DNA from 4 places in the Streptomyces clavifer genome. Region 2 is predicted to be linked to each of the others. Evidence: riboswitches for the same ligand, from Rfam matches in the RefSeq annotation. Region 2 holds a riboswitch; each other region holds the start of a gene.
The links. A riboswitch is a leader RNA that binds a small molecule or an ion and turns the genes downstream of it on or off. The one in region 2 is predicted to bind cobalamin.
Positions count from the first base shown of each region.

Region 1 (7,379 bases), 3.5 Mb from region 2:
ACCCGGTCGCAGAACATCGACGCGAGGTTGAGGTCGTGCAGCGCGATCACCGCGGTGACCGGCAGCGCCGCGACCAGGGACAGCAGTTCCAGCTGGTGCTGGATGTCCAGGTGGTTCGTCGGTTCGTCCAGCAGGAGTTCGCGCGGCTGCTGCGCGAGGGCGCGGGCGATCTGGACACGCTGGCGTTCACCCCCGGACAGGGTGTGCCAGGACTGACCGGCGCGGTCGGCCAGTCCCGTGCGCTCCAGCGCCTCGCGCACGGCGGTCTCGTCCTCGGGGCCGGGCGCGGACCAGGCCCGCCGGTGCGGGATGCGGCCGAGGCGTATGACGTCCAGCACGCTCAGCTCGACCTGGGTGACGGCGTGCTGGTCGACCACGGCCACGCGCCGGGCGACGGTGCGGCGGCCGGTGTCCGCGAGTGACCGGCCATCAAGGGTGACGACGCCCGCGCCCGGCGTGAGGACCCCTGCCATCACCCGCAACAGGGTCGATTTCCCCGAGCCGTTGGGGCCGAGGAGCCCGACCGTGGCTCCGGGCGGAGGTGCGATGCTCACGCCGTCGAGGACGATCCGGCCGCCTGCCTCCCGGGTCACGCGCTCGGCCTGCAGGCCTGCGCCCTCACTGCCCGTCATGTACTCCTCCGCGTGCGGTACAGGACCAGGACGAAAGCGGGCACCCCGATGAGGGCGGTGAACACGCCGACGGGCACCTCCTGCGGGTCGAGGACGGTCCGGGCCAAGGTGTCGACCCAGACCAGGAACACCGCCCCCGCGAGCGCGGTGACCGGCAGCAGCCTCCGGTGACCCGAGCCGGTCAGGGCACGGGCCGCGTGCGGCAGGACGAGGCCGACGAACCCGATGGCGCCGGCGGAGCTGACGAGCGCTGCGGTCAGCAGCGCGGTCGTGCAGAGCAGCACGATCCTGGTGCGGCCGACATGGACGCCGAGGGCGGCCGCGGCATCCTGGCCGAAGGCGAACGCATCGAGCGTACGTGCGTGTCCGAGGCAGATCAGCAGCGTCACGGCGAGCACCGCGGAGCACATCCACACATCGGTCCAGCCCACCCCGCTCAGGGATCCCAGCAGCCAGAACAGCACGCCCCGGGTCTGTTCGGCGTCGGCGGCGGTCATCACGACGAACGAGGTGAGGGCGGAGAACAGCTGCATGGCCGCGACACCGGCCAGGACGACCCGGTCGGTCGATCCGCCGAGCGTGTGGCTGAGCAGCAGCACGAGGGCGAACGAGCACAGTGCCCCGACGAAGGCCCCGGTGGAGATCGATACCGCTCCGCCGCCGACGCCGAGGACGACGACCACGACCGCCCCGGTGGACGCCCCGGAGGAGACACCGAGGACGAACGGGTCGGCGAGCGGATTGCGCAGCAGGGACTGCATCACCGTGCCGCACACCGCGAGCCCGGCCCCGCACACCGCGGCGAGCAGGGTGCGGGGCATGCGCAGGTTCCAGATGATGCCGTCCCTGATCGGGCTCAGCCGGGCCTCACCGGGACCGAGGTGGGAGGCCACCGTGGCCCAGACGTCGGGGACGGAGATGCGTGCGGGCCCGATGGTGACGGCGACCGCGACGGACACGAGCAGCAGGGCGACCCCGCCGCCCCACAGGAGGCCGTCGCGCAGGACGCGCGCACCGGTGGCGGGCGCCGTCTCCCGGCTTGTGTCCACGGCCGTTCCGGTGACCGTCACCCCGCGAGCCCGAACGAGCGCAGCCCGGCGGCGACGCGCTCCACGCCCTCGACGGTGCGGATCGTCGGGTTCATCGCCTGGCCGCTGAGGAGGACGTAACGCTTGTGGCGGACCGCGTCCATGTTCTTGGTCGCGGGATTGGTCTCCAGGAACTCGATCTTCTTCTCGGCGCTCTCGGCGGTCTGCGACTTGCGGGTCAGGTCGCCGATGACGAGGACGTCGGGGTTGCGGTCGGCGACGGTCTCCCAGTTGATCTGGGGCCATTCCTCGTGGGTGTCGTCGAAGACGTTCTTCGCGCCGAGTTCCTCGGTGATGATGCCGGGTGCTCCGCAGCAGCCGGCGAGGTAGGGGGCCTCGGAGTTCGCGAACCAGTAGAGCAGGGTGGTGTCGGAGGCGTCGATGTCGGCGGTCGCCGTTTCGATCCGCTCCCGGAGGCCGGCGACGAGGGCGTCGCCCCGCTCCGTCACGCCGAACACCTCGGCGAGGTCGTGGACTTCGTCGTACACGCTCTCCATGGTCAGGGGCTTCGTACGGGAGCCGTCGCTGCTGCCGGTGTTGTCCTTGGCCGTGCAGTCGGTGGGCGAGAGGTAGGTCGGCACGCCGAGTTCCTCGAACTGCTCGCGTGGCGCGACACCGCCCTTGCCGAGTGTCGATTCGAACGAGGCGCTGACGAAGTCGGGTTCCTTGTCGAGGACCTTCTCCGACGAGGGCTGGTTCTCCGCGATGCGGGGCACCGCGGCGTCGGCCTCCTCGAGGCCCTTCATCACCGGGTCGGTCCAGGTCGCGGTGCCCGCGAGCCGGTCGGCGAGGCCCAGGGAGAACAGGATCTCCGTCGATCCCTGGTTCAGGGAGACCGCGCGGTGCGGCGCGGCCTCGACCGTGACCGTGCGTCCGCAGTTCTCCAGCGTCACCGGGTATCCGGCGCCGCCTTTCTCGGCGGCGCCGGACGGGCTTCCGCCCTCGGCGCCGCAGGCGCCGAGCAGGACGATTCCCGCGGTGAGCATGACGGTTCGGCGTACGGCACCGGGTATGGAAGGCACGGATTCCCTCTGCGTGTCAGGGCTCTTGCGCGAAGCCCGTACGGAAGACCGCTCCCGGTGGGGAAGCGGGGTGCCAGCAGGTCTTCGGACTCGGGTTCGTCCGGACGGGACGCCTTCCCGGGGCACCCGAGGGTGTCCCAGTGGCTGTGGCCCCGCCCGTCCCCCTCACCGCTGCGCGTCAGCTCCGGATTCTCACCGGATTCCCTGACTCCACGTGGAGTGCGACTGGCGTCTGCAAGCTATCACGCAGCGGTACGGCGGCCCGGGGCCGTGGTCCGCCGGGGACGGAGCCGGCCGGTGCTCGCGGAAGGCGCGCGTACTCGCCGCACACCTCGGGTGCGACCGCGCGCACCGGCTGCCCGTCATGCCGTCAGCGCGTGCGGCGAACCGATTCGCCGTCGCCGGCACGGGGTGCCGTACGGCGGACGAGCAGGGACGTGGTGCCCCAGTACGCCAGCAGCAAGGCACGCAGGCCGAGGACCTCCGCGGTCTCGCGCACACCCCGGTGGCCCGGCCCCGCCTCGCCGGGTCGCCCGCGGACGGCCCGTGCGGCATTCACGCCGTGCCCGGCGACGCGAGGGCAGCCCCTGCGCGCCACGGCCCGTCGGGGTCGTCGTACGCGTCGGCGTAGCCGGGTCCGGCGATCGGCCAGTCGGCGAGCAGCTCGGCGGGCAGCGCGAAGGACTCGACGAGCAGGGGGGCGTGCGCGGCGACGGCCGCGATCAGTTCCTCGACGGCGTCGGGCAGCAGGGTGACCTGATCGGCGCTCAGCAGACCGGCTGCCAGCAGGTCGCCGCTGTTGCGGGCCACCCATTCGAGGGCGAACAGCCGCTCCAGCTCCGCCAGCCGCTCCCGGGCGGCGCCTTCGGGAAGCCCGGCACGCGCCTGCGCGAAGGCCTCGGCGGCCTGCCGGTAGGCATGGGCCTCGACTCCGCGCAACGCGGCCCCGGAGCCCGCGTTCCATCGTGCGAGCTCGTCGTCGTGGGACGCCGACAGCACCCGCTCCCTGGCGCGGCTGAACCAGATGTCCTCCACCGCCGCGGAAAGCCGGCCCAGGAAGTACGGATCGGCCAGGTCACCGGCGGTACCGACGGGCCGGGTGTCCCAGCGGTCGGGGTCGGCCGCGAAGAGCAGCTCCGCGGCGGCCTTGGTGTACAGGGCGATGTTGTCCCCCTCCGCGGTGATGGCGCCTTCCACGCCGGTGACCAGTTCGGCCATGCCGTTGTTCTCCAGCAGCGCCTGCGCCCCGCAGCGTTCACGGCACTGGACGATGACGTCGCGCGCCTGCCAGGTGATCCACGCCTTGGCGACGGCGACGAGCCTCTCCGCCGCCGGGCGGTCCTCCTCGGTGCAGACCTCCCACCGGTCCAGTGCCCTGCGGTGGAGCAGGGTCATGGCGAACACCGTCGCCAGGGCGGAGGCGAGCGGCCCGTGGTGGGTCCGGTGGGCGTTGACGGGCACCGTGCGGGTGCCCCGGGCACCGGAGATCATCCGGTGCCCGCCGTAGCGGACGGCGACCGCGAGCGTGGCTCGGGCGGAGCCGGCGGCGCAGGCGCTCATGGAGATCCGGCCGGGGATCACCCGGCCGATGGAGGTCAGGAAGCGGCGTCGGCGATCCGCCCGCGTACTGCTGAGGTCGCCCTGCCCGTCGTCCTGTGCGCCCAGCAACGCGTCCCGTTCCACGAACAGCTGGTCGAACGAGGTCAGGCAGTGGTCCACCGGGCTGCCCATCCTGGCGGGCAGGCGCCGGACGCGCACGCCCGGCAGGGCCCGCGCCTCGTCGGTGAGCGGGACGAGGAAGAGACGGATCCCGTGGTCCTCACCGTCGGCCAGCAGGCGCGCGGCGACCAGCCCGGACTTCGGGCCGCCCGTCGGGCTGGTGTTGGGCATGAACTTCTGCGCACCCGAGTTCGGGGTGTGCAGCACGAAGCCGTCACGTGCGCGGTCGTACGTCGCGGTCGTCTCCATGGACGCCGCGTCGTTGCCGTGCGCGACTTCCGTACAGAGGTAGGTGCCGATGCGGCGCATCGCCAGGTGGTCCGACAGATCGCGCCGGCCGACCGCGTCGTGGTCGAGGAGGCTGCCGAGGAAGAGGTTGTAGTGAATGCCCGCCACGGTGGTGAGCGTGGGATCCACCGGGCCGAGCCATTCGTGCAGGGCGGCGAGCGCGCGCGGGTCGGCGGCGAGCCGTGCCCCGCTGTCGAGGGAGCGGTTGAGAATCCGCAGCCGTTCGTAAGCGAGGGACAGGCGCTCCTCGGGGGTCACACCCGCAGGGCGGCGGAACGGTTCTGTGCTGATCAGCCGCTGCCAGAATCCGTGCTCGCGTCGGTGGCCGGCGCCGAGGAGGACGCCGGTCAGCTGATCGGTCGTGGACGAGGGGGCCGTATTGGTAAGGGTCGCGGTCATGCAGATCTAAACGACCGGGGCGTGGGCGAGGACACTAGCCGCTGAGGTGCAGATGTGCTGGTCAGACCTGTTGCGTGTTCTCCCCGGCCGAACGGAGCGCGCAGTCCCGTCCGATACCGGCGGCAACCGGCACCTGTGCGGGGCGTCACCGTCACCCGAAGTGATGGATTTCGGGGAGCGGTTGCGCCCCGCAGCGTTCCGTACGGAGCCGGGACGCGCGGCGAGCACCCCGGCCTTTTCCCGCCCGACCCGGATGACCGCAGGTCCGAGGTGGATCCACCCCTCGGCAACCCGCCTCCGCGCCTCGCCCCGCACGGTCGTGCCGGACCCGTTCCGTTGACGTCGATCCCGTCACCGAGCGTGACATCGGGGCGTGATCCGGGGTTGATGCGGGCCCGGAAGGGCAGCGGCGGCCGATGGCAGCACTCAGGACGCACCCTTGCCCCCTTCGTCCTTGCCGTCATCGGTCCGGCCGCCCTCGTCGCCGTACCGCCGCTCGAATTTCGCGACCTGCCCCTCGGTGTCGACCACCCGTGCCTTGCCCGTGAAGAACGGGTGGCTCTCGGCGGAGATCTCCACATCGATGACCGGGTAGCTGTTGCCGTCGTCCCAGTCGATGGTCTGTTCACTCGACGCGGTGGACCGGGTCAGGAAGGCGTAGCCGGCGGAACGGTCACGGAAGACCACGGGGCGGTACGACGGGTGCTTGTCCTGCTGCATTCCTGCTCCTGCCCTAGGGGTACGGGGATCGCGTGTCCCGCGTCCGGGCCAGCCTCGCGAACGGAGGTGGCGGCCGCGATCCGGCGCGTCCGTACGGAGCAGCGGCCGGCCGGCGGTCCTCTGCCACGCCGGGTCGTCGGCGCCCGGCCCGCGCGCCCCGAGACGCGCGCTCGTCCACCGCGCGTGCCGCCGCCGTTCCTCACGCGCCGCAGGTCCGCGCTCCGGTCGCGTGTGCCGTGTCAGCCGCCCCGCGCCACCTCCACCGCGTCCGCCACGAGCCCGAGGAAACGCGCGTGGGCCTGCGGGCTGCACACCGGTTCCGGGTTCCACGGCACGGTCCCGGCCTCCCGCACCGCCGCCGACCAGGCGGGGGCGTCGATCTCGTCGAGCGGCGTGGCGTTGGACCGGATGTCCGTCAGGACGATGTGCGGCCGCAGCTCCGCCGCCTCCGTCCAGCTCGTGGTGGACCAGTTGACCCCGACACCCTCGGCCGGGGACGCGAGGGTGACGCCGAGCTCCGCCAGCACCCGCAGCTCGGGCCACATCCGGGGACGGGCGACGTGCGCCTGCTCCCGCCCGGCCGGCGACAGCGCCACCACCCGGGGGCCGTCGGGCGCGGTACCCGTGACGGCCCGGAGCCGCTCCCGCGCCGCCGCCAGGTCCTGTGCCGCGCCCGGGGCCGGCACACCGCCGAGCGAGCGCGCCAGCACGGCGAAGCGCTCGGCCACCCGGTCCATCGTGCGGGCCTGCCCCACATCGATCACGACGACCGGGACGCGCTCCTCCAGGTGCTTGGCCGTGTCGGGGTCCAGCCCGTAGATCTGGCCGTGGCCGTAGCTGACGGCCACTACCAGGTCCGGACCGCCGCGTAACAGGGTCTCCACGTCAAGGGTGTCGCCCGCACCCCGGTAGTCCACTGAGTCCAGTGCCAGAGTCCCGGTCTTCGCGCGGTCGGGCGTCGGCCCGTCATGGCCGGAGCCGAAGATCCCCTCGGGGTGTATCCCGTGGTCCCACAGCGTCGCCCCCGCCTGGACGTACGCGAGGACCCGCGACGGGCGCAGGTCCGCCGTGGTCAGCCGTCCCCGGTCGTCCGTGAACCTCCACGCGCTCTGTTCCCTCACGTCTCACTCACCCCTCAGGACCTGCACCCCGGCCCTCTCCCGAGGTCGCATCCCCTACCTGCCCAGCCCGTAGCCACCACACCCCTCCGTGGAACGCCCCAGATAGGTCAGCGGTCCCGGGTCGGGGACGGCGATCTCGTGGAAGCCGAGCCGGTCGTAGAACGCCCTGGCAGGCGTGTTCGCCGTGAGCATCGACAAATGGACGGCGGGGACACCTCGGGCGTGGAGCGCGTCCAGGAAGGCGCGCATCAGCTCCCTCCCGTACCCCTTGCGCTGCCAGGACGGCAGCAGGTCGATGTGCAGGTGCGCCGGGTGCCCGTCCAGCTGCGGAAGGATCATGCGCTCGGGGTTGTACAGGAGGGCGGTCATGTCCTCGGTCAGGGTGCGCGG
Region 1 covers NZ_CP107793.1:455,285-462,663, forward strand. The annotation lists gene OG927_RS01940 (ABC transporter ATP-binding protein) at 1-632, opposite strand, end outside; gene OG927_RS01945 (FecCD family ABC transporter permease) at 629-1,681, opposite strand; gene OG927_RS01950 (ABC transporter substrate-binding protein) at 1,699-2,742, opposite strand; cobalamin riboswitch at 2,801-2,987, opposite strand; gene OG927_RS01955 (acyl-CoA dehydrogenase family protein) at 3,298-5,148, opposite strand; gene OG927_RS01960 (type B 50S ribosomal protein L31) at 5,575-5,868, opposite strand; gene OG927_RS01965 (substrate-binding domain-containing protein) at 6,108-6,989, opposite strand; gene OG927_RS01970 (GNAT family N-acetyltransferase) at 7,044-7,379, opposite strand, start outside.
Region 1: linked by a shared signal. The riboswitch ahead of OG927_RS01950 (ABC transporter substrate-binding protein) and the one ahead of cobN (cobaltochelatase subunit CobN) in region 2 are both predicted to bind cobalamin.

Region 2 (7,379 bases):
GGCCACACGGCGTCCCCGGCGTGCCAGGTCCAGGGCGAATTCGGCGCGCTCCGACTCGACCTTGTTGTCGGAGCCGTGGCGCTGCTGCCCCGGGCGGACCGGGACCCGGTCCAGATACGTCGTGTAGCCGACGAGGTCGTCGGCGGCGGCCAGCGCCCCCCGCGTCTCGGGCGTCAGCCACAGTGGTCCCGCGGGGCCGGTGCCGACGACGACGACCTCACCGGTGCCCGGGGCCGCCGACGGTGCGGGGCGGGGCGCGTCGATCCTGCTGGGCAGCACCGCGACCGCGAAGTACGGCACCGAGTCGGCGTCCGTGTCCGCCAGGTCGCCGGTGCGCTCCCCGGCCATCGTGGCCCGCTCCACGTACCGCGCCTCGGGCAGCCGCCCGGACGCCTCGAACGCGCGGCGCACGGCGGGGAACGTACGGCCCAGCTTCATCACCACCGCGGAGTCCGTGGCCGCCAGACGTGCCGTCAGCTCCTCCTCCGGCAGCGTGCCGGGCAGGATCGTCAGCACCTCCTCGCCCTCGACGAGCGGCGTGCCGAGCCGGGCGGCGGCGGCGCTGACCGACGTGACGCCGGGGACGACCTCGGTGGCGTAACGGTGCGCGAGCCGCTTGTGCATGTGCTGGTACGAGCCGTAGAAGAGCGGGTCGCCCTCGGCGAGCACGGCGACGGTGCGTCCGGCGTCGAGGTGCACGGCGAGCCGGGCCGCGGCCTCGGTGTAGAACTCGTCCAGTGCGCCCCGGTAGCCGCCGGGGTGGTCCGTGGTCTCCGTCGTGAGGGGGTAGACCAGTGCCTCTTCGATGTGGTCGGCGCGGATGTGCTGCGCCGCGATCGAGCGGGCGATGGAACGGCCGTGGCGGGCGGAGTGGTACGCGACGACATCGGCCTCGGCGATGATCTGTACGGCCCGCACGGTCATCAGGGCCGGGTCACCGGGGCCGAGCCCGACACCGTACAGCCGCCCGGTGCCTCCGGTGCTCTGCTGCTCGCTCACGCTCACTCCTCCTCGCTGGCGATCGCGTTGAGGGCGGCGGCCGCCAGGGCGCTGCCGCCGCGCCGGCCGCGCACGATCAGGTGCTCCAGGCCGGACGTGTGGACGGCCAGGGCCTCCTTGGACTCGGCGGCCCCGATGAAGCCGACCGGCACACCGATGACGGCGGCCGGGCGGGGAGCACCGTCCTCGATCATCTCCAGCAGGCGGAAGAGCGCGGTGGGTGCGTTGCCGACGGCGACGACGGCCCCCTCCATCCGGTCGCGCCACAGCTCCAGGGCGGCGGCGCTGCGGGTGGTGCCGAGCTTCGCGGCCAGCCCGGGGACGGCCGGGTCGGACAGGGTGCAGATCACGTCGTTGTCCGCGGGCAGGCGCTTGCGGGTGACACCGCTGGCGACCATGGCCACGTCGCACAGGATCGGCGCACCGGAGCGGAGCGCCGCGCGGGCGTCGGCCACGGCGTTCGGCGAGAAGGCGAGATCGCGTACGAGATCGACCATGCCGCAGGCGTGGATCATGCGGACGGCGACCTGGCTCACGTCGGCGGGCAGCCCGGCCAGATCCGCCTCCGCGCGGATGGTGGCGAAGGACTGGCGGTAGATCGCCGGTCCGTCCTTCTCGTACTGGTGCACAGTGCTGTCGCTTTCTTTCTTCAGGGGTGCTTCGGGTACTGGGTGGTCAGGCGGTACGGGCGTCGCGTGCCGCCGCCACGGCGGCGGCGAGCGCGGCCGGGTCGTCCCGGACGGTCGCCGCCGGGGTGGTCCGGTCCCCCCGCACATGGGAGATCCGGTGTCCTGCGGGGGTGGCGACCACGTCGATCCACTCCCCGTGCGGATGGCCGCACCGGCGTTCGCACCCGGACCAGTACACAGGGAGCCGTCCCGCCGGTCCGACGGCGGCCCCCGCCTGGGCCCGTACGTCGGCCAGTGACTTCGCGCAGCCGGGCTGCCCGATGCACGCCCCGACACCGGCCCACGCGGAGCCCGGGCCGACGATCAGCCCGGCCCCGGAGAGGGCGCCGAGCAGGCCGTCCACCCGCTCGGGGACGACGCGGGAGACGACGGCGCCGCGCCACGGGGTGAGCCTCAGCTCGCCGGAGCCCGACAGGAGCCGCCACTGCTCCCGGTCCAGCCGCCCCAGCGGTACGCCGACGGAGAGCGCGACCTCGTGGCCCCGGCCCCGCACGGGCCCGGGGGCCGGGGGGCGGGCGCCGGACGGGCGGGGGTGACGGTCCGGCGCGGCGGGGATCCCGGCGTCCCGCAGGCGTCGGACGACGGCGCCGGACAGGGCGGACGCCTCGTCGTCGGGCAGGTCCTTCACCCGCCAGGCCCCGGTCGGGCGGGCCGCGTCCAGGAACGCCCCGGCGGCGAGGAGGGCGGCACGCGGGCCGTCGTCGGCCGGCAGGCGGAGGACGGCGTCCGTGGGTCCGACGCGCAGCAACGCGGTCTCGCCGGTACGGGCCAGCAGGGCGAGGTCGGCGCCGAGGGCGTCGACGTCTCCGCGGCCGTCGTCGAGCGCGAAGAGGAACCGGCCGGAGAGGTCCGCGGCGCGGTCGCTGCCGCAGACGAGCCGGTCGAGCTCGGTCAGCCACGGCCCGACGTCCGCGGACCCGAGACCGTCGAGACCGGAGAGGGGGGAGGCGACGAAGTTGCGTACCCGCTCGTGGCGTTCGGAGGGAAGGAGTCCGGCCCCGCTCAGCAGCCGGGCCAGTTCCGGACCGCAGTCCGGGGCGAGGCCGCGCAGTTGGACGTTGCCGCGCGACGTGAGATGCAACTCACCGTCGCCCAGCCGCAGTGCGGCGTCCAGGAGCGTGTCCGCCCCGGCCGCGGTCAGCACCCCGCCGGGTATGCGGACCCGCGCCAGCGCACCGTCGTCCGCACGGTGCAGACGCAGTGTCCCGGGGCAGGCGTCACCACTGCTCCGGGCACACGCGTCGCCCGGAGACCGGGGCGAACTGGAGGATGCGGACATGGCGGCGAGCATACCCACCGTGACCGTGGCACAGCCCTGCGGTCACTGTGAGCTGCAGGACATCCCGGCGGGGCCGCGCCCCATCCCGGCCCAGCCGCGTCAGGGGCCCTGGTCACACCCGCCCACCTGCGGCCTACTATGCCTAGCGGCGGTCCGTTCGGTCCGCCATCGCCAGACGGCGACATGGGAGGAAGCCCGGTGAGATTCCGGCGCGGTCCCGCCACTGTGAGCCCGGTCCACGACCGGGCGAGTCAGGAACTCCTGCCGTCCGACACCGCCCGGGGCGTGGACACCCCGAGGAAGGCCTGACCCCGCATGATCCTGCTCCTGTCGACGTCCGACACCGACCTGCTGAGCGCCCGTGCCTCCGGTGGACCTGTCGGCTTCCGGTACGCCAACCCGTCCCGGCTCCCGCTCCAGGACCTTCCCGCGCTGCTGGACGGCACCGACCTCGTCGTCGTACGTCTCCTCGGCGGCGTACGCGCCTGGCAGGACGGGCTCGACCAGGTGCTGGCGACCGGCCGCCCCGTCGTCGTGCTGACCGGTGAACAGGCCCCGGACGCCCAGCTGATGGCCGCGTCCACCGTCCCGATCGGCATCGCCGCCGAGGCGCACGCCTACCTCGCGCACGGCGGCCCGGCCAACCTGGAACAGCTCGCCCGGTTCCTCTCCGACACGGTGCTGCTCACCGGCCACGGCTTCGAGCCGCCCGCCCCGGCCCCCGCGTGGGGCCCGCTGGAGCGGAAGACCCGTGAGGGCGTCACCGGGCCCACCATCGCGGTGCTCTACTACCGCGCCCACCACATGAGCGGGAACACCGACTTCGTGGAAGCGCTCTGCGCCGCCGTGGAGGACGCCGGGGCCCGCCCCCTCCCGCTGTACGTCGCCTCGCTCCGCACCCCCGAGCCCGAGCTCATCGACGAACTCCGGGCCGCCGACGCCATCGTGACCACCGTCCTCGCCGCCGGCGGCACCAAGCCCGCCACCGCCTCCGCGGGGGGCGACGACGAGTCCTGGGACGCCGGCGCCCTCACCGGCCTCGACGTGCCCGTCCTCCAGGCGCTCTGCCTCACCAGCCCCCGCGCCGCCTGGGAGGAGAACGACGAGGGCGTCTCCCCGCTGGACGCCGCCACCCAGATCGCGGTGCCGGAGTTCGACGGCCGCCTGATCACGGTGCCGTTCTCCTTCAAGGAGATCGACGAGGACGGCCTGCCCGCCTACGTCGCCGACACCGAGCGCGCGGCCCGGGTCGCCGGAATCGCCGTACGGCACGCCCGGCTCCGCCACATCCCGGCCGCCGAGAAGCGGATCGCGCTCGTCCTGTCCGCCTACCCGACGAAGCACTCCCGCATCGGCAACGCGGTCGGTCTCGACACCCCCGCCAGCGCCGTCGCCCTGCTGCGCAGGCTCCGGGCCGAGGGTTACGACTTCGGGCCCGAGGAGGAGATCCCCGGGCTGGTCTCCGGCGACGGCGACGAGCTGATCTACGCACTGATCGAGGCCGGCGGCCACGACCAGGAGTGGCTCACCGAGGAGCAGCTGGCCCGCAACCCGGTCCGCATCCCCGCCGCCGACTACCGCCGCTGGTTCGCCACACTGCCCGCCGAGCTCCGCGAGGCCGTCGAGCACCACTGGGGCCCGGCCCCCGGCGAGATGTTCCTCGACCGGTCCCGCAACCCCGAGGGCGACATCGTGCTCGCCGCCCTGCGCCGCGGCAATCTCCTGATCCTCATCCAGCCGCCGCGCGGTTTCGGTGAGAACCCGATCGCGATCTACCACGACCCGGACCTGCCGCCCTCGCACCACTACCTGGCCGCGTACCGCTGGATCGCCGCGTCCGCCGACGACAACGGCTTCGGCGCCGACGCGATGATCCACCTCGGCAAGCACGGCAACCTGGAGTGGCTGCCCGGCAAGAACGCCGGCCTGTCCGCCGCCTGCGGCCCCGACGCGGCGCTCGGCGACCTCCCCCTCGTCTACCCGTTCCTGGTGAACGACCCGGGAGAGGGCACCCAGGCCAAGCGCCGGGTGCACGCCACCCTGGTCGACCACCTCGTGCCGCCGATGGCCCGCGCCGACAGCTACGGCGACATCGCCCGACTGGAACAACTCCTGGACGAGCACGCCCAGATCGCCGCGATGGACCCGGCCAAGCTCCCGGCGGTCCGCGCCCAGATCTGGACGCTCATCCAGGCCGCCAAGCTCGACCACGACCTGGGTCTCGAAGGCCGGCCGGAGGACGAGGGCTTCGACGAGTTCATCATGCATCTCGACGGCTGGCTCTGTGAGATCAAGGACGTCCAGATCCGCGACGGCCTGCACGTCCTGGGCAGCGCCCCGGCCGGCAAGGACCGGGTCAACCTGGTCCTGGCCGTCCTGCGCGCCCGCCAGATCTGGGGCGGCACGGCCTCGCTGCCCGGACTGCGCGAGGCGCTCGGCCTCGACGAGTCCGCCGCGACCCGCACCGCTGCCGACGAGACCGAGGAGAAGGCCCGCGCACTCGTCCAGGCGATGGACGACGCGGACTGGGACCCGGCCGCCGTCGCCGGTGTGGCCGCCGGACACCCGCAGGCCGTCGCCGACATCCTCGACTTCGCCGCCCGCGAGGTCGTGCCCCGCCTCGCCGCGACCACGGACGAGCTGGACCACGCCGTCCACGCGCTGAACGGCGGATTCGTCCCCGCAGGACCGTCCGGCTCGCCGCTCCGCGGTCTGGTGAACGTCCTGCCGACCGGACGGAACTTCTACTCCGTCGATCCGAAGGCCGTCCCGTCCCGACTCGCCTGGGAGACCGGCCAGGCCCTCGCGGACTCGCTCCTGGAGCGCTACCGCGCCGACAACGGCGACTGGCCCACCTCGGTCGGCCTGTCCCTGTGGGGCACGAGCGCCATGCGCACCGCCGGCGACGACATCGCCGAGGCCTTCGCCCTGCTCGGCGTCCGCCCCGTCTGGGACGACGCCTCGCGCCGGGTCACGGGCCTGGAGGCGATCCCGTACGAGGAGCTGGGACGCCCCCGCATCGACGTCACGCTGCGCATCTCCGGGTTCTTCCGGGACGCCTTCCCGCACACGATCGGCCTCCTCGACGACGCCGTACGCCTGGCCGCCTCGCTCGACGAGCCCGCCGAGCGGAACTTCGTCCGGGCGCACACCCAGGCCGACCTGGCCGAACACGGCGACGAGCGGCGTGCCACCACCCGCATCTTCGGCTCCCGCCCGGGGACGTACGGTGCCGGGCTGCTCCAGCTCATCGACTCCCGCGACTGGCGCACCGACGCCGACCTCGCCGAGGTCTACACGGTGTGGGGCGGCTACGCCTACGGCCGTGAGCTGGACGGACGCCCGGCCCGGGACGAGATGGAGACCGCGTACAAGCGCATCGCGGTCGCCGCGAAGAACACCGACACCCGTGAGCACGACATCGCGGACTCGGACGACTACTTCCAGTACCACGGAGGCATGGTCGCGACCGTGCGCGCGCTGAAGGGCACCGCTCCCGAGGCGTACATCGGCGACTCGACCCGCCCCGAGACGGTCCGCACCCGCACGCTGGTCGAGGAGACGTCCCGGGTCTTCCGTGCCCGGGTGGTCAACCCGAAGTGGATCGAGGCGATGCGTCGCCACGGCTACAAGGGCGCCTTCGAGCTCGCCGCCACGGTCGACTACCTGTTCGGGTACGACGCGACGACCGGCGTGGTCGCGGACTGGATGTACGACAAGCTCACCGAGACGTACGTCCTCGACCCGACGAACCGCGCGTTCCTCCAGCAGGCCAACCCCTGGGCGCTGCACGGCATCGCGGAACGCCTCCTGGAGGCCGAGTCCCGCGGCATGTGGGCCGAGCCCGACCCGGCCGTGCTGGAGGCGCTGCGCAAGGTCTTCCTGGAGACGGAAGGCGATCTGGAGGGCGAGGACTGACCGGTCGCCCGGCCCTCCGGTAAGGGGTGGAACCGGGAGGTATTGCCGCCGCGACGTCCTGGGTCCAAGCTGGTGGAATGGGTGATCGGACCGGCCCCACGCTGTCGTCCGTCCAGCAGGCCCTTCGCCTGATGGAGGCCGCGGGGGCGCACGAGGACGGTGCTCCCGCGCCGCAGCTGGCGCGGGAGGCGGGCCTGCCGCGGGACTCCGCCCTCCACCTGCTGCGCGTGCTCACGCAGGACGGTTACCTGCGGGAGCTCGACGACGGAGTGTTCGTACTGGGTGACAAGCTGTACTCCTCGCACCAGGACGTCGACGGGCACGGGCTGCTCGACCGGGTGCGACCGGTCCTGGCCTCGCTGCGGGACGAGGTGGCGTCCGCCGCCTACCTGACGTTCTACGAGGAGGGCGAGATCCGCATCGCGGAGATCGTCGACAGTCCGAAGGCGCCGCGGGTCGACCTCTGGGTGGGATTCAAGGACGCCGGGCACGCC
Region 2 covers NZ_CP107793.1:3,932,297-3,939,675, forward strand. The annotation lists gene cobJ (precorrin-3B C(17)-methyltransferase) at 1-1,005, opposite strand, end outside; gene OG927_RS16970 (precorrin-8X methylmutase) at 1,002-1,628, opposite strand; gene OG927_RS16975 (cobalamin biosynthesis protein CobG) at 1,675-2,979, opposite strand; cobalamin riboswitch at 3,109-3,250, shown strand; gene cobN (cobaltochelatase subunit CobN) at 3,283-6,885, shown strand; gene OG927_RS16985 (IclR family transcriptional regulator) at 6,963-7,379, shown strand, end outside.

Region 3 (7,379 bases), 2.8 Mb from region 2:
CCGTTCGCCAGGTCTCCCGAGGACGCCCAGCGCTGGCGTGACGCCGCCGCCGCGTTCGCCCAGGAGGCGCCGAACCGGACGCTCGTTACCGCCAAGGGCACTTCCCATGAGGTGCCGACGGACCGTCCCGACCTCGTGATCAAGGAAATCGAAGCCGCGTTCGCCGCACAACAGTGACCGCCGGGATCCGGTCTTCCCGCAGGTCCGCAGTGGCCTCCTCCACGAACAGTACGCAGAGCGCCCCGTGAAGCTGCTGTTCACGGCCTGGTGGTTGCGGAATTCGAGATGCTCACACTGTGGTCGCGCCCGCAGAGCTTTGGCCAAGTCCGTCGGTCAGCGAACGACGGCCACCACCTGCCCGCCCCCGTCCTGACGGACCTCAAGCGAACGGCTGACAAATGATCTACACGATAGGCGGCCGCCCACGACCAGCTGAGACCCCGAAAGACTGTCACGCCAGCCCTTTGACCAGTGGCTTCACGTTGGCGGAGGCTCAGTGCATTGTCGCGCCACCGCGGCCGGATTCTCGGGGTTCTCCCGGCAGGAAGGTCACCTGCGGCGCCCCGGTCCGCGGATGGACGGCGACCTCGCTCGCCACGCCGTACACCTCGGCCAGCAGCCCGGGGGTGAGCACCGCCGCCGGCGGTCCCGAAGCGACGACCTCACCCTCGCGCAGGACGTAGAGGCGGTCGCAGTAGTAGGCCGCCAGGTTCAGGTCGTGCAGCGCGACCAGGACGGTGGCCGGCAGCCGCCTGAGCACACCCAGGACCTCCAACTGGTGCCTGATGTCCAGGTGGTTGGTCGGCTCGTCGAGCACCAGTAGGCCGGGCTGCTGCGCCAGGGCGCGGGCGATGAGCACGCGCTGGCGCTCACCTCCGGAGAGCCGGTCGAAGGAACGCGTCGTCAGCTGGGTGGCGTCCACCGACGCGAGAGCCGTGTCGATGATGCGCGCGTCCTCCGCGGTGTCGCCGTCGAACAGCCGCTTGTGGGGGGTACGCCCCATGGCGACGACCTCCCGCACGGTCAGGTCGAAGTCGGCGCCCGGCTCCTGCACCACGGAGGCCAGCGTGCGGGCCAGCCGGCGCACGGGCAGGGACCAGGCGTCGGCCCCGTCCACCCGTACCCGGCCGGAATCGGGACGCAGGACGCGGTAGACGGCGCGCAGGAGGCTGGACTTGCCGCTGCCGTTGGGGCCGACCAGGCCGACCACCTCACCGGGGCGCGCGGTCAGGGACACCCCGCGCACCAGCCGGTACGCGCCGGCGGTCAGCGTGACGTTCTCGACGGCGAGTTCGGCCGCGGTCATCCCACTCCTCGGTCGGTGTTCCGTCGGGCGTCCCGGCGCAGCAGCCACAGGAAGAAGGGCCCGCCGCACAGCGCGGTGAGGACGCCGACGGGGATCTCCATCGGGGCGGCGACCGTGCGCGCCGCGATGTCGGCCCAGACGAGGAACACCGCCCCGGCCAGTGCCGCCGTCGGCAGCACCCTGCGGTGGTCACCGCCCACGAAGAGCCGCACGATGTGCGGAAGCATGAGTCCGACGAAGCCGATGGGGCCGGCCGCCGCCACCAGGACGCCGGTGACGAGGGACAGCACGACGAACATCCGGACCCGGAAGCGGGCCACGTCCAGCCCCATCGTCGTGGCCGCCTCCTCGCCCGTCAGCAGCAGGTTCAGCGACCGGGCCCGCACCAGCAGGACGCCGATGCCCAGCAGCAGCGCCGTACCGGGCAGCCACAGCGTGGACCACTGCACGCCGCCCAGTCCGCCCAGGGTCCAGGCGAGCACCGTCCGTGCCTCGTTGCCCCGCCCGGCGGTCAGGAGCAGCAGGTCCGTCACGGCTGTGAGCACCGCCGCCACCGCCACTCCCGACAGCACCAGCCGGACCGAGGTGATACGCCCTCCGGCGCGGGCCGTCGAGTACACGAGCAGCAGGGTGAGCAGGGCGCCCACGAACGCCGCAGCCGACAGCGGCACCGGCCCGGCCAGGCTCACACCGAACACGATCACGGCGACGGCGCCCAGCGAGGCTCCGGAGGAGACGCCCAGCAGATACGGCTCGGCGAGCGGGTTGCGCACCAGTGCCTGCATGGCGGTGCCCACCACCGCGAGACCGGCGCCCGTCACCGCGCCGAGCAGCACCCGGGGCGCCCGCACGTCGAGGACGATCGTCTCGCGCGCCCGGGACCAGGTCGGTTCGGCCAGTTCACCGCCGAACGCGTGCGTCACGATGCCCCAGACCTCGCCCGGCGGCACGTGCACCGAACCGATGGCCAGGCCCGCGGTCAGGGAGACCACGAGCAGCAGGCCGAGGCAGATCAGCGTGGGCGCGAAGGCCCGTGAGCGCAGACGCTCCCGGCGGCCCGTACGAACGGCGGGCGCAGCCCCGGCCTCGGCCGGCACCGTCACCGGAAGGACTCGGGATGCAGCCCGCGGGCCAGGTCCTCGACCGCGTGCGGCGGGCGGATGCCGACCAGCGTCGCGGTCAGCGGAAGCACCACGAACCGCTTGTTCCGTACGGCGGGGACGTCGGCGAGGGCGGGCTGCGAGAGCAGGAACCTCTTCTTCTCCGCCACGCTGCCCGCACCCGCGTAGTCGTAGATCGCGATGACCTCGGGCTCGCGGGCGACCACCTGTTCCCAGGAGACGTCCCCGAAGACGTCGTCGAGGTCCGCGAAGACGTTCCGGCCTCCGGCCAGCGCGATGATCTCGGTGCCCAGGCCCTTGCCGCCCGCCGTGAACGCCGACTTGTCGCCGCTGTCGTACACGAAGACGGACACCGGGGAGACGCCCTCCACCGTCCGGCTGGTCCCGTCGACGCGTTCCCGCAGATCGGCCACGAGCTTCTCGGCCCGGTCCCGCACACCGAAGATGCTGCCGACGGTCAGGATCTCGTCGTAGGCGTCCTTCATCGACACCCTCTTCTTCCCGCAGTACTCGCGGTTGAGGTAGGTGTCGATGCCCGCATCGGCGAACGCCTTGCGGGACCGGCCCTCGTTCTCGGCGAACGCGCTGCCGTAGCCGCCGTAGACGAAGTCGGGCTCGGCGTTCAGGAGCGTCTCGAAGGACGGCTCCTTCTCCGCCAGTTCGGGAACCGCCTCGAAGTCCTTCCGGAGTTCGGGCAGGACCGCGGAGTCCGGGAAGGCGGTCCCCACCATCCGGTCACGGAGCCCGAGGGCCAGCATCAGCTCCGCCGGGTGCTGGTGAACGGTGACCACCCGGGACGGCGGCCCGTCGTACGTGGTGCGGGTACCGCAGTTGTCGACGGTGACCGGGAAGCCCTTCGCGGACGACGCCGAAGCCCTCCGGTCCCGGGCGCCGTCGTCGGCCGTGCCGCAGCCGGCCAGCAGGGTCGCCGACAGTGCCCCGGCCAGCGCCGCGGCGCGCAGCGCACGGCGTCGCGGGCGGGAGGAGGGGGAGAACAGGGGACGGGGCATGCCGTCGTACACGTAGAGCCTCCTGGGGAGTCCGCGCTCCTCGGAATGGGCCCGCGACAGGCCAGTGTGCTGACTCCCGGATCGACGTTCCCCCGGCCTGACCGCGGCGGTGCGCGGCAGCCGTTCGAGGGGAACTCCCCGGTTACAGTGGCGGGACCGTGCCGGAATCGCACCGGCTTCCTGTCTCCCGTCGCGGTGATGACCAGGTGATAGTACGTCTCCCCGGCGAGGCGGAAACATGGCAGGCCCGAGACGTTCGCCACGCCCCCCTCATGGTGCCCGCGGTGAACCGTGGGGACGTACGCGCGACCTCCGGGGCACCGGCAGGCGGGCCTGCCGGTGCCCCGGGGAGGTGGCGTTCAGGCCGCCGTGGCAGCCTCGGGCACCGGACGCGGAGCGCCGCCCGTCCCGCCGTGGCCCGTCCCGGAGGGGCGAGCCGCTGGGGCCTCGGCCTCCCTCAGCAGTTCGACCAGCGCGGACCGGGCGCGGGCGACACGTGAACGCACGGTTCCGACGGGAGTGCCCGTGACCGCGGCGGCCTCCGCGTAGCGAAGCCCCAGGAGCTGGGTGAGGACGAACGCTTCGCGTCGCTCGGCGGGGACCGCCGCCAGGAGATCGGCCAGAGCGATGCCGTCGTCGAAGCCGGGCAGACCGCGCGGCTGCGACCGTTCGGCCGCCGACTGCCAGTCGTGGCGGTCTGCCAGTCTGGGCCTGGCGGCGGCATGCCGAAGGCTGTCCACGACGGTGCGCCGGGCGATGGAGAGCAGCCAGGTGCGTGCCGAGGAGCGCCCCTCGAACCGGTGAAGGCTTCCCAGCGCGCGCAGGAAGGTGTCCTGGGTGAGGTCGTCCGCCGCCTGGGGGTCGGGGCTCAGGAAGGCGACGTAGCGCCGTACGTCGTGGTGCAGGGCGCGTATGAAGCGGTCCACGGCCTCCGCGTCCCCGGAACGTGCGGCCAGGGCCAGGCACGTGACCCGTTCGTCGGCGCCGTGCGGGTCCCGCGGCGTTCTCTTCCCGGTGGCCGGGGGTGGGGGCAGGGCAGGGGTCATCGCCTGATGTCCTTCCGGGATTCCGGTGGTCCGGGAATCCGGGATCGTCCCGCACGTGGGCGGGGCCGGTGCTGTGGACGACGCGGCCGGAGGCGGCCGCGCCGTGCCCGGGGCGCGCCGGGGTCGGTCCCGGGCGCCGGTCGGGGATCGGCTGTCAGATGACAGCGATCCGGGACGGCGGACCCCGGGTGCCGACGATGTGGACGAGCAGCAACTGGCGCAGCGGATGAGCCCGGTGGGAACGCCGGGCACGGACGCGCGGCCGGTCGGCTGGCACGGGCAGATGGAGAACGAGCCGGAACGGAGCGACCAGCCATCCCGCGCAGGCGCGCAGCAGACGGAAGACGGCCCGCTCCCCGCACGCCAGCCAGAGGCCGCACAACAGGGCGGCCAGCAGGTGGGCGGCGAGCATCCCGGTGGGGGACAGGCCGGCCATGTCGTGTCCGGCGGACATCACCGCGTGGTCCATCAGGCCGTCCGGGCCGGGGTGGTGCATCTCCCCGGCACCGGGTACGGCCATCCCCGCGGGGGCGGATCCGTGCGTCTCGCAGAGCAGGTACCGGGTCCACCGCCGAGCGAACGAGGCACCGTCCGGCAGCGAGGGACGGACCGCTGCCTGGGCCAGCGAGAAGGCACTGTGCAGGACCGCCTGGACCACGACCGCCGCGGAGGCGACGAAGAGCAGTCCGCGCTCCCGGCGGGTGAACACCCAGGCTGCCGCGGCCGTCGCGGCGACAGCGACGGCCAGGACCCACCAGGGGACGGCAGTCGCGGACATGACGATGTGGCCGAGGGCGGTGAGCAGCACGCAGGCGGCTGCGAACACCACAGCCCTCACCGCGCGACAGCACCGGCCGGGAGTCATGGCGCGCTCATCCTCGCATCCCGTCCCGGACACCAGGGGGAGTGTGCGGACTTTCCGGCCCGTCAGCCGGTTCTGCCCACCGGCCCGCTCCGGCCCGCGTGTTCGGACGTGACCCGCTCGGCGTGGGGCCGGCGCGTACCGCCGACGTGCGGCAGGGCCTCACCCTCGTCCCGGGGCACACCGTGCGCCGCGGCACCCGGCCCGCGACGTACGGCGACCGGACCAGGAGAGCCTGCCGGGTACCGGGTACCGGGTGCCGGGTGCCGGGTGCCGGGTGCCGGAGGGCGGGTGCCGGAGGGCGGGGGTCTCGGCGAACCGGAGGAGCCGGGGCCGGCGGGATGTGAGGCGTCCCGCCGGCCCCGGCTCCGGACCCGCGGCGTCAGCCCCCGGCCAACTCCTTCAGACCGATGTTGAGCCTGAGCACGTTGACGCGTGGCTCACCCATGAAGCCGAGCGTCCGGCCCTCGGTGCCGTCCCTCACGAGTTGCTCGACCTGGTGGACCTCGAGGTGGTTCCTCTCGGCCACCCGGTGCACCTGGAGCCGCGCGTACGCGGGGGAGATGTGCGGGTCGAGTCCGGAGCCGGAGGAGGTGACGGCGTCCGCCGGGACCTCCGAGGGCCGGGGCCGGTAGCCCTCCGCCGTGTTGTCCGCGACCACGGCCTCCTTGGCGTCCGTCACCCACCGGATGAGCTCCTCGTTGTCCCCGGACCGGTTGGTCGCGCCGGAGAGGATCAGCGTGTACTGCGGATTCACGCTGTTGGAGCCGAGGCCGTTGGAGGGCCTCGGCTGGAACCACCTGAGGTCGGGCCGGGGGGCTTCGTCCGCGTCGGCCGGATCCGTTTTCGGCAGGTCGTACCTCTGCCCGATCAGCTCCGAGCCCACGACCTCGCCCTCCGTCGTGATCTCGGATCCGTCGGCCCGGTCGTCGAACAGGGCCTGTGCGACGCCGGTGACGGCGAGCGGATAGACGACGCCGCAGAGCAGGGTCAGGACGAGCAGGGCCCGCAGGCCCGCCCCGAGGAGACGGGCCGTATTGCGTACAGAGGTGTTCATGTCGTCACCCGATGCCAGGAATGGTGGAGATGAGGAGGTCGATGAGCTTGATGCCGACGAACGGCGCCACGAGTCCCCCGAGGCCGTACAGGCCCAGGTTGCGGCGCAGCATCCGGTCCGCGCTCATCGGCCGGTAGCGCACGCCCCGCAGGGCGAGCGGCACCAGGGCGATGATGATCAGCGCGTTGAAGACGACGGCCGACAGGATCGCGGACTCGGGCGAGGTCAGGCCCATGATGTTGAGCTTGTCCAGGCCGGGGTACACCACCGCGAACATGGCCGGGATGATCGCGAAGTACTTCGCCACGTCGTTGGCGATCGAGAACGTCGTCAGCGCGCCGCGGGTGATGAGCAGTTGCTTGCCGATGCCGACGATCTCGATGAGCTTGGTCGGGTCGGAGTCGAGGTCGACCATGTTGCCGGCCTCCTTGGCGGCCGAGGTGCCGGTGTTCATGGCCACCCCCACGTCCGCCTGGGCCAGTGCGGGAGCGTCGTTGGTGCCGTCGCCGGTCATCGCGACGAGCCTGCCGCCGGCCTGCTCCCTCTTGATGAGGGCCATCTTGTCCTCGGGTGTCGCCTCGGCCAGGAAGTCGTCCACCCCCGCCTCGTCGGCGATGGCCTTCGCGGTCAGCGGGTTGTCACCGGTGATCATGACCGTCCTGATGCCCATGCGGCGCAGCTCCTCGAAGCGCTCGCGCATGCCGTCCTTCACGACGTCCTTGAGGTGGACCACCCCCAGGACCCGGGCGCCCTCCGCATCCTCCAGAGCCACCAGCAGCGGCGTGCCGCCCGCTTGAGCGATCCGGTCGGTGAGCACCTGGGCGTCCGGCGGGACGGTGCCGCCCCGCTCCCTGACCCAGGCGGTGACGGAGGCGCTCGCGCCCTTGCGTACGCTGCGCCCGCCCACGTCGACACCCGACATACGGGTCCGGGCCGTGAACACCACCCACTCGGCGTGCGCCAGATCCCCCTCGTGC
Region 3 covers NZ_CP107793.1:1,154,234-1,161,612, reverse strand. The annotation lists gene OG927_RS04720 (alpha/beta fold hydrolase) at 1-177, shown strand, start outside; gene OG927_RS04715 (ABC transporter ATP-binding protein) at 494-1,306, opposite strand; gene OG927_RS04710 (iron chelate uptake ABC transporter family permease subunit) at 1,303-2,403, opposite strand; gene OG927_RS04705 (ABC transporter substrate-binding protein) at 2,406-3,449, opposite strand; cobalamin riboswitch at 3,480-3,659, opposite strand; gene OG927_RS04700 (sigma-70 family RNA polymerase sigma factor) at 3,797-4,483, opposite strand; gene OG927_RS04695 (hypothetical protein) at 4,638-5,312, opposite strand; gene OG927_RS04690 (potassium-transporting ATPase subunit C) at 5,728-6,402, opposite strand; gene kdpB (potassium-transporting ATPase subunit KdpB) at 6,407-7,379, opposite strand, start outside.
Region 3: linked by a shared signal. The riboswitch ahead of OG927_RS04705 (ABC transporter substrate-binding protein) and the one ahead of cobN (cobaltochelatase subunit CobN) in region 2 are both predicted to bind cobalamin.

Region 4 (7,379 bases), on a different replicon from region 2:
CGAGCACCGAGGAAGCGGCCGCCCTGCTCCGTAAGGGGCTGAAGGCCATCCCGGCGGAGCGGCTGTGGGTCAACCCGGACTGCGGTCTCAAGACCCGCGGTTGGTCCGAGACCAAGGCGTCCCTGGAGAACCTCGTGGCAGCGGCCCGCACGGTCCGAGGCGAACTGCCCACCTCCTGATCGGAGGGCTCCGAAGGCCGGGGCGCCCGCAGGCGCCCCGGCAACGGCGCAGCACGCAGTGCACAGCCGCAGCGATATCTGCGGTCTGCTGAAGGCCAGGACGCCTCATGGGAGGAATACCACCGGATGAGTACCGAGCTCCGGCAGCTTCAGGTCATCGGCATCGGAGCCGGTGACCCCGACCATCTGACGTTGGCCGCCGTCAAGGCCATGCGCAGAGCGGATGCCTTCTTCGTTCTAGGCAAGGGCTCGCATGCTAAGGCCAGTCGACCGAATGCCACCAGGGCGTGCGTACCCAGGCGGGCTGCGGTCGCCTCCATCATGGCGGATAGCCTGGTTCAGGCCGCGAAACAGCAGTCCCCGCACTGCGAGCCTGTCGGAGTGCGGTAGTAGAGGCAGCAGCTACGACGGCGGAAGGTCAGGCCAGGCCCGGTCAGGTGCCCTGTTCCGGCCAGCCGACCCCTGCTGAGCAGCTCCGGCACGAGTGCGCTGAGCGGACCACGCAGGTGTGGATGGGCAGCCAGCAGCACGCCGGCAGAACCGGCCAACGCGGACGCTGCGTTACCGTCGAGGAGGCGTGGAGCGACCTTGACCCGCAGGCCGGCGCGAAGAGCGTCCAGGTGGTGCATCACCTGGGCGTACAGAGTTCCGGTCATGTCCGGGAGCGGGTCGACGTGCCAGCCGGCGGGCTCGGGCAGCCTGAGCTGCGAGCTGTCGTCAGCGCGCTGCAATGCGCCGAAGTCTGGGACGACTCCGCCCAGGAGCGCACAGGCCAGGGCCGGCGACCAGAGACGGGCAGCGTGTCCGAGGTGAGCGATGGAGACTCCGACGCGCAACTCGTCGGTGCGGTATCGGGTGGCGACGGCGGTGGACAGGTCGGTGAAGCCGCGGCTGTAGAAGTGGTCCACGGGACGCCAGCCTTCGTCGCCGCCTCCGACGCGCAGGGCGAAGAAGCCGCCGATGGATGCCGCATCGTCCAGAGCCGCTGCCACAACGGCCGCGGGTGCGCGAACGGGTTCGCTCACGGGGATTGCCTCCTTGGGAGAAAGGGCACCCTGCAGGGGCGGCCTGGACGAAGCAATATCGATGCGAGCGACATCTCAGGCGCTCGTGCGGCGCCTCGGCGGCAGGCAGGCGTACAGATCGAGAATCTCCGGTCGCGGAGCTACACCAGGACCACCGGCACGTACCCAGGCCGCTATGTCTTCGGTCGCTCGGGGATCATTCACCAGCCCCAGCCATACCGGCCGGGCACCGGCTGCCCGGCCGACAGCGGAGGGCTGCACCACGACGACATTGGCCTGGTCGCACACGTCGAGGCAGGCGGAGACACGTACAGGGGCCTCGGCACGCAGACGCGCCGTCTGCGCTGCGTGATCGATTCCGCTCACCTTGGCGGTGCCGCAGCAACAGTCCCGGCAGACGACGATCCGGCACGGAACCGGCTCGGCCGCCTTTCCTGCCACAGCGGAGTGGTCCGAGGTTCCTTCGTCCGGCTTTTCAGGCACGCTGAACCGCTCTCTCCCCGGGGAGCTCCGCCCCGGCGTTCGTGGAGGAGGCGACCGCGTGAGTCTCCTGGCTCTCGGGTCAGTGCTCGTCCCGTCCTTCCCACCCACGTGGGCAGTGGAATTGCCGGGATCCGCTCGCCGATCACAGTGGCGGGACCGCGCCGGAATCTCACCGGCTTCCTCGGACCGCCGTCGCCCTGTCACGGGCCATCATCGCATCCGACGAACTCCCACCGCGGCCGCCGGGAGCACCGGTCAGCTGACAGGTCGTTCGTCCGGTCGCCGCTGTCCGAGGGTGGGCGCCCTCTCCGGGATCCGCGGTCCACCGCTCCCCTCACTCGCCCTCCGGGGCATGCGGGGCGGTCGAGGGCGCCTCGGCCGGTCGCTCCCGCCCTCCATCGTGACCCGAAGCCACCACGGCGACCAGCCCGAGGACGACGGCCGCTGCAGCCACGCGTCCCGCGGCCCGGAGCGCCCAGCCCGGCATGGACGCTCTGCCCGACCGCCACCCTGAGGGGCTGAGCCGTTCCGCCCGCCGGGCCGGCCGTGTCAACCGCACCACCAGCAGGACGGCGACCGGCAGTTGCAGCAGCCACAGCACCGTACGCGGCCACTCGCCGTACCAGACGTTCGTGCCGTACAACAGCGTGTGCCACACGCTGAGCACATACACGACGATCACGAAACGGTGCAGCCGACGCCAGGTGTTGGCGCCGATGCGATGCCTGACGTAAAAGAGCAGGCCGAGCGGGATCGCGAGGTACAGGGCTCCCTGCCCGATCGGAATGGCGATCCGGCCGGTTCCCGAGTCGTACCAGCCAGGCACGAACGAGTCCGCGAAGCCCACCCACAGGCGCTCCGCCCACCCCAGTGCGGCCTCGTACCGGACGAGTTCAGCCGCGAACATCAGCGCATGCGCGAACATCAACGCCATCGTGGTCAGACTCGTGGTGCGGTGCCAGCGCTCCAATGCCTGGGGGGATCCGGGCAGCCAGGCAGGGCGCTGCCCGGACAAGAGCAGTCCGAGCATGACCGTGCCCCATGCCCACAACAACGCCGACCAGCCGAACGCCTGGCTCAGCAGGTACATCCAGTACGTTCCGGCATCGGCCATGAACGGCATGACCGCCACCGTCGCGGAGTCACCCGACTCCACACGCACGTACAGGAGAACGAACACCGCCGCCGTGACGGCGAACGCGACACCCGCCTCGGGCAGCACGGCCCACAGGTCGGCGCGCAGGGTGACACGGCCTGCGGCACGCCGGTCGCGGGCGGGCGGTTCAGGCGTCCCTTCGTCATCCGGCGTCGTCTCTGACAGCATCCCTGGGCCCCTCAGGCACCGGCCGCCGAAGGGCGGTGCGCATGTGTCGTAGGAGAGATCAGTGTCGCTTGAGACGCCGGAGGCAGCGAGGCTCATTCCGGCCAGAACACCGAGGCGGCCCTTGGCCTCATCCCTGCCCGGTGGGCGTTCCGTCCTTGCGGACTTCCGGCAGGAGAAGAGCGGAGAAGGACGCCACCGCAGTCTCCTCGATCGCTCCGTCCTCAGACGTCCCTCAGCGCTGTCCAGTAACCCACCGCATCTGGACAACCCTCCGTGTGCCTCTGTCGCGACGCCGCGAGCGCACCTACTGTGGGCTCCGCAGTCGGTTCGCGGCGCATAGCCATCCGGATGTCCGGTGTCGCGACGCAAGAGGGAACCCGGTGAGAGTCCGGGACTGTCCCGCAACGGTGAGTGGGAGGAAGAGCCGTCGCACCACCGGATCCGTGGAGATCCGGCAGAGGCGACGGCTGCTACGTGCCCCGGTTTCCGGTAGGTGCGCCCACGAGTCCGGAGACCTGCCACTGCGCCCGTGCTTGCACGGGCTGTGCTCGGTGACCTCGAGGACTGGGTTGGCGGTACGGACGGTTGCACGGCACAGCATTGCCGCGTCTCCTCCCCGGTCGGTGTTGATGGCTCGTGACCAGGAGGAGAGCGATGTGACGACCGTGCGTATGACCTGTCACCCCCGCCATGGGACCGATCGTTCACCGCCGGTGTATCCGGGGGGAGCAGCGCTGCCCCACGCCGGGGAACCCCGCGAGAAGCACAGTCCGGCGCGCCCCACCGTGTCGGGCGTCTGCCACGGCACCTTGGGTGAGTTGTACCAGGGCCCTCTTCGCGCGGCCGCCGCACCGGACATAGCTTTGGTGTCCTTTCCCGTGGACCGCCACTCCTGGGTCCACTTCACACCGGGCACCGACCCACCGGACCCATCGGTGCTCGCGGTCAAGTCCGCTACGGCGGCCCGCCTCTTCCTGGACCACTACGGGCTCACGCTGCCGACCGGCCTCTGGAGCACCCACTCCGACCTCCGGGTGGGTGTGGGGATGGCGAGCTCGACCGCCGACATCGTCGCCACGCTGCGTTGCCTGTTCCAGCTCTTCGCCCTTCCCTACGACCAGCAGGTGGTCCTCGCCGTCCTTGCGGAGATCGAGCGGGCCGACAGCGTGTTCCTCGATGAGTTCGCCCTCCACCTCAGTGGCCGGCACCGGGTGGTCCGGCGCCTGGGCACGGGCTTCGGCTTCCACACCGCGTTCGTCACCGAACCCGGAACGGTGGACACCGAGGCCGTCTCCGCCTCGCTTCTGGAGCACTACCGAAGGCGCGGAGAAGAGTACGAACGCTGCCTGACCGCCCTCCTGAAGGGCTTCGACTCCTCCGACCCGGCAGCCGTGGCCCGCGCGGCGACGGTCAGCGCCACGCTGTCCCAGGAGGTGCTTCCCAAGGCCACCTTCCACAGCATGCTCACCCACCGCGAACGGTTCGGCGCGGACGGGATCTTCGTCGCCCATACCGGCTGCCTGATCGGTTACCTCTTCCCGCGCCGCCTCGGTGCGCACCGCAAGTCGGAACTCTCCGCCTTCTTCCATTCGCTCGGCTACCAGTGCTCATTCGTCCAAGGAGGTTACGGATGATCCACCCCCACATCGCCGACGCCCTCAGGATGCCCGACCTCGTCCGGCTCACCGACCGTGTGATTCTGATCCGCTTCGAGTCGATGAAGATCTACTCGGCCCTGGCGGCCGTCCGGCATCTCCTCGGCCGAGGCACCATCCGCACCGGCCAGACCCTGATCGACAGCTCCAGCGGTATCTATGCCTACGCCCTCGCGCTGGCCTGCCACCGTTACGGCCTGAGGTGCCGCATCGTCGCCTCCACCACCGTGGACGTCACCACGCTCGCCCAGTTGGAGATCCTCGGCGCGGTGGTGGAGCAGGTCAGGCCTTCGGAAGACCTGAAACTCGACCAGGAACTACGCGTACGCCGGGTGAAGGAGATCCTCGCGGACCGTCCCGACCACCACTGGATGCGCCAGTACCACGACGACATCCACTATCTCGGGTACCACGACGTCGCCGACCTCATAGCGGCAGCAGTTCCCGGCCGGCCGCTGACCGTTGTCGGCGGCGTGGGATCCGGCGCATCGACCGGCGGGGTCGTGGAACACCTGCGAAGGGACGACCCCACGGTGCGTCTTGTGGGAGTACAGCCGTTCGGCAGCGTCACGTTCGGCAGCCAGGACCACCACGACCCGGAGGCCATCATCGCCGGGATCGGGTCGTCGATCGTCTTCGACAACGTGCACCACCACCTCTACGACGCGGTGCACTGGATGGACTTCACCCACGCGATGTCCGGTGCCGTCGCCCTCCTGCGTGACCACGCGGTCTTCGCCGGACTGTCCACCGGAGCCGGATACCTGGCAGCCTCCCACGAGGCACGCCTCCACCCCGACCGCCTGCACCTGGTGATCGGCGCCGACACGGGTCACCGCTACGTGGAGCGGGTGTTCGCCCGGCACAAGGAGGCACTCGACCTCCCGGCCCTCAAACCTGTCGAGGTGGTGGGGTCCGAGGAGATGACCATGCCCTGGTCCACCATGGCCTGGCAGCGCACCCCCGACCCCGCACACAGGAAGGAGCGGGCCGCGTGAGTGTGGTCTGCCTGGAGTCGCTCACCTTCGGACTCCGACACCTGGTACTCGCCGCCGACGCGCTCGGCGAGCGGCTGATGCTTCTGACACGCGATCCCTCGTACTACGCGTACGAGCTCGAGCGACTCCCCGCCGACGCCCTGGACGTCGTCACGACCGACACCTTCGACACGGACGGAGTGACGGGCCTGCTGCGAGGGACACCCGGCCTGCGCGGCCTGATCAGTTCCACCGACACCTGGACACTGATCGGCGCGGAGCTCACGGACCGTCTGGGGCTGCCCGGACTCGATCCGGCTGTCCTGCGGCTGGCCCGGGACAAGGCCGCGGTACGCAACCGCCTGTACGAGGCGCGGCTCACTCGCGGGCGGGCGGTGGAGTCGGAGGGCTCACTGCCGGAGCTGCGGGAGGCGCTGCTGAAGGAAGCCGGCCTACCTGCCGTCGTCAAGGACACCGCCGGCACCGGGAGCCAGAACGTCTGGTTGGTGCGGGACGAACCCGAACTGGACGCCGCGCTGGCAGAGGCAGCGGGGCGGTCACTCATGGGACGGCTGTTCGCCGAACCGTACTTCGGCGGGCCGGTGTACAGCGCCGAGACACTCTCCTGGCAGGGGCAGACCCGGCTGCTCGGCATCTCCAGCCGCCTGATGTCACCGGAGCCACGATTCCGGGAGGAGATCACCGCGTTTCCCGTGGGCTTCCCTGAGGAACAGCGCGTCTCCCTGGAGAGGTGGCTGGGGGACGTACTGACCACTGTCGGGTACACCGACCGCTTCGCACACGTGGAGTTCGTGCTGACCACCACGGGCCCGGAGGTGGTCGAGGTCAATCCCCGTATCGGCGGTGCTCTGGTCGGCGAGGGGATGTGCCGGTCCCTCGGATACAACGTGTACGAGGCGGTGATCGAGACGGCGCTCGGCCGGCGCCCCCGTCTGATGGATGCGGACCTGCCGGGCGGCCCGGCCGTGGCCTTCGTACTCAGCTACCCGGAAGTCCCGGGGGTGCTGACCGGGGTCACCGGGCTGGAACGCTTTGCCGACCTGCCGGGGGCCCCGGCCTGGTATCCGGTCAAGCGAACGGGCGACCCTGTCGAACACCTGGCGGACAGCCGCGGATACGCCGGCATCGTCTACGCGGAGGCCGAGACGGCCGAGCTCGCCACTCACCGGGCGGTGGCCGCCGCAAACGCCGTCCAGGTACACACCGAGCCATTCGCAGATCCGTCCACTCCGAGGCCAGCCGGTGGGTAGAGGCACCGGCCGGGGGCCGCGCCCACGTGCCGGGCTGGCGCCGCTCGACGGTCCGCTGCGCTTCCTGCTGCTCAGCTCGTTCCTGATCCCGCTCGGCAGCTTCATGGTCCTGCCGTTCATGTCGGTCTTCCTCCACGAGCGCCTCGGGATGGGGCTCGGCACGGTCGGTGTCGTGCTCGCAGTGGCGTCCCTGGTCCAGTTCTCCGGCGGGATCGCCGGAGGAGCACTGTCCGACCGGATCGGGCTGCGCCGCACGATGCTCTGGGCCTTGATTGTCCGCGCCAGCTGGATCTGCAGCGGCTCAGTCGCCATGGCTGCTGCTGGCCGCCACTCGCCGTAGGAGCGCTCATCCTGACGTGCTGTGGCGCTGCGCTGTACCTTCCGGCGAACAAGGCGTATTTGATTCACGGGGTCGACGACGAACGTCGCCCGGCCTACCTGTCGGCGGGCAACGCGGCTCTCAAC
Region 4 covers NZ_CP107794.1:304,082-311,460, reverse strand. The annotation lists gene metE (5-methyltetrahydropteroyltriglutamate--homocysteine S-methyltransferase) at 1-179, shown strand, start outside; partial or broken gene OG927_RS35125 (SAM-dependent methyltransferase) at 306-443, shown strand; gene OG927_RS35120 ((2Fe-2S)-binding protein) at 518-1,204, opposite strand; gene OG927_RS35115 ((2Fe-2S) ferredoxin domain-containing protein) at 1,280-1,645, opposite strand; cobalamin riboswitch at 1,748-1,870, opposite strand; gene OG927_RS35110 (ferric reductase-like transmembrane domain-containing protein) at 2,022-3,011, opposite strand; cobalamin riboswitch at 3,348-3,548, shown strand; gene OG927_RS35105 (GHMP family kinase ATP-binding protein) at 3,890-4,645, shown strand; gene OG927_RS35100 (cysteine synthase family protein) at 4,642-5,664, shown strand; gene OG927_RS35095 (ATP-grasp domain-containing protein) at 5,661-6,914, shown strand; gene OG927_RS35090 (MFS transporter) at 6,907-7,254, shown strand; gene OG927_RS35085 (MFS transporter) at 7,176-7,379, shown strand, end outside.
Region 4: linked by a shared signal. The riboswitch ahead of OG927_RS35115 ((2Fe-2S) ferredoxin domain-containing protein) and the one ahead of cobN (cobaltochelatase subunit CobN) in region 2 are both predicted to bind cobalamin.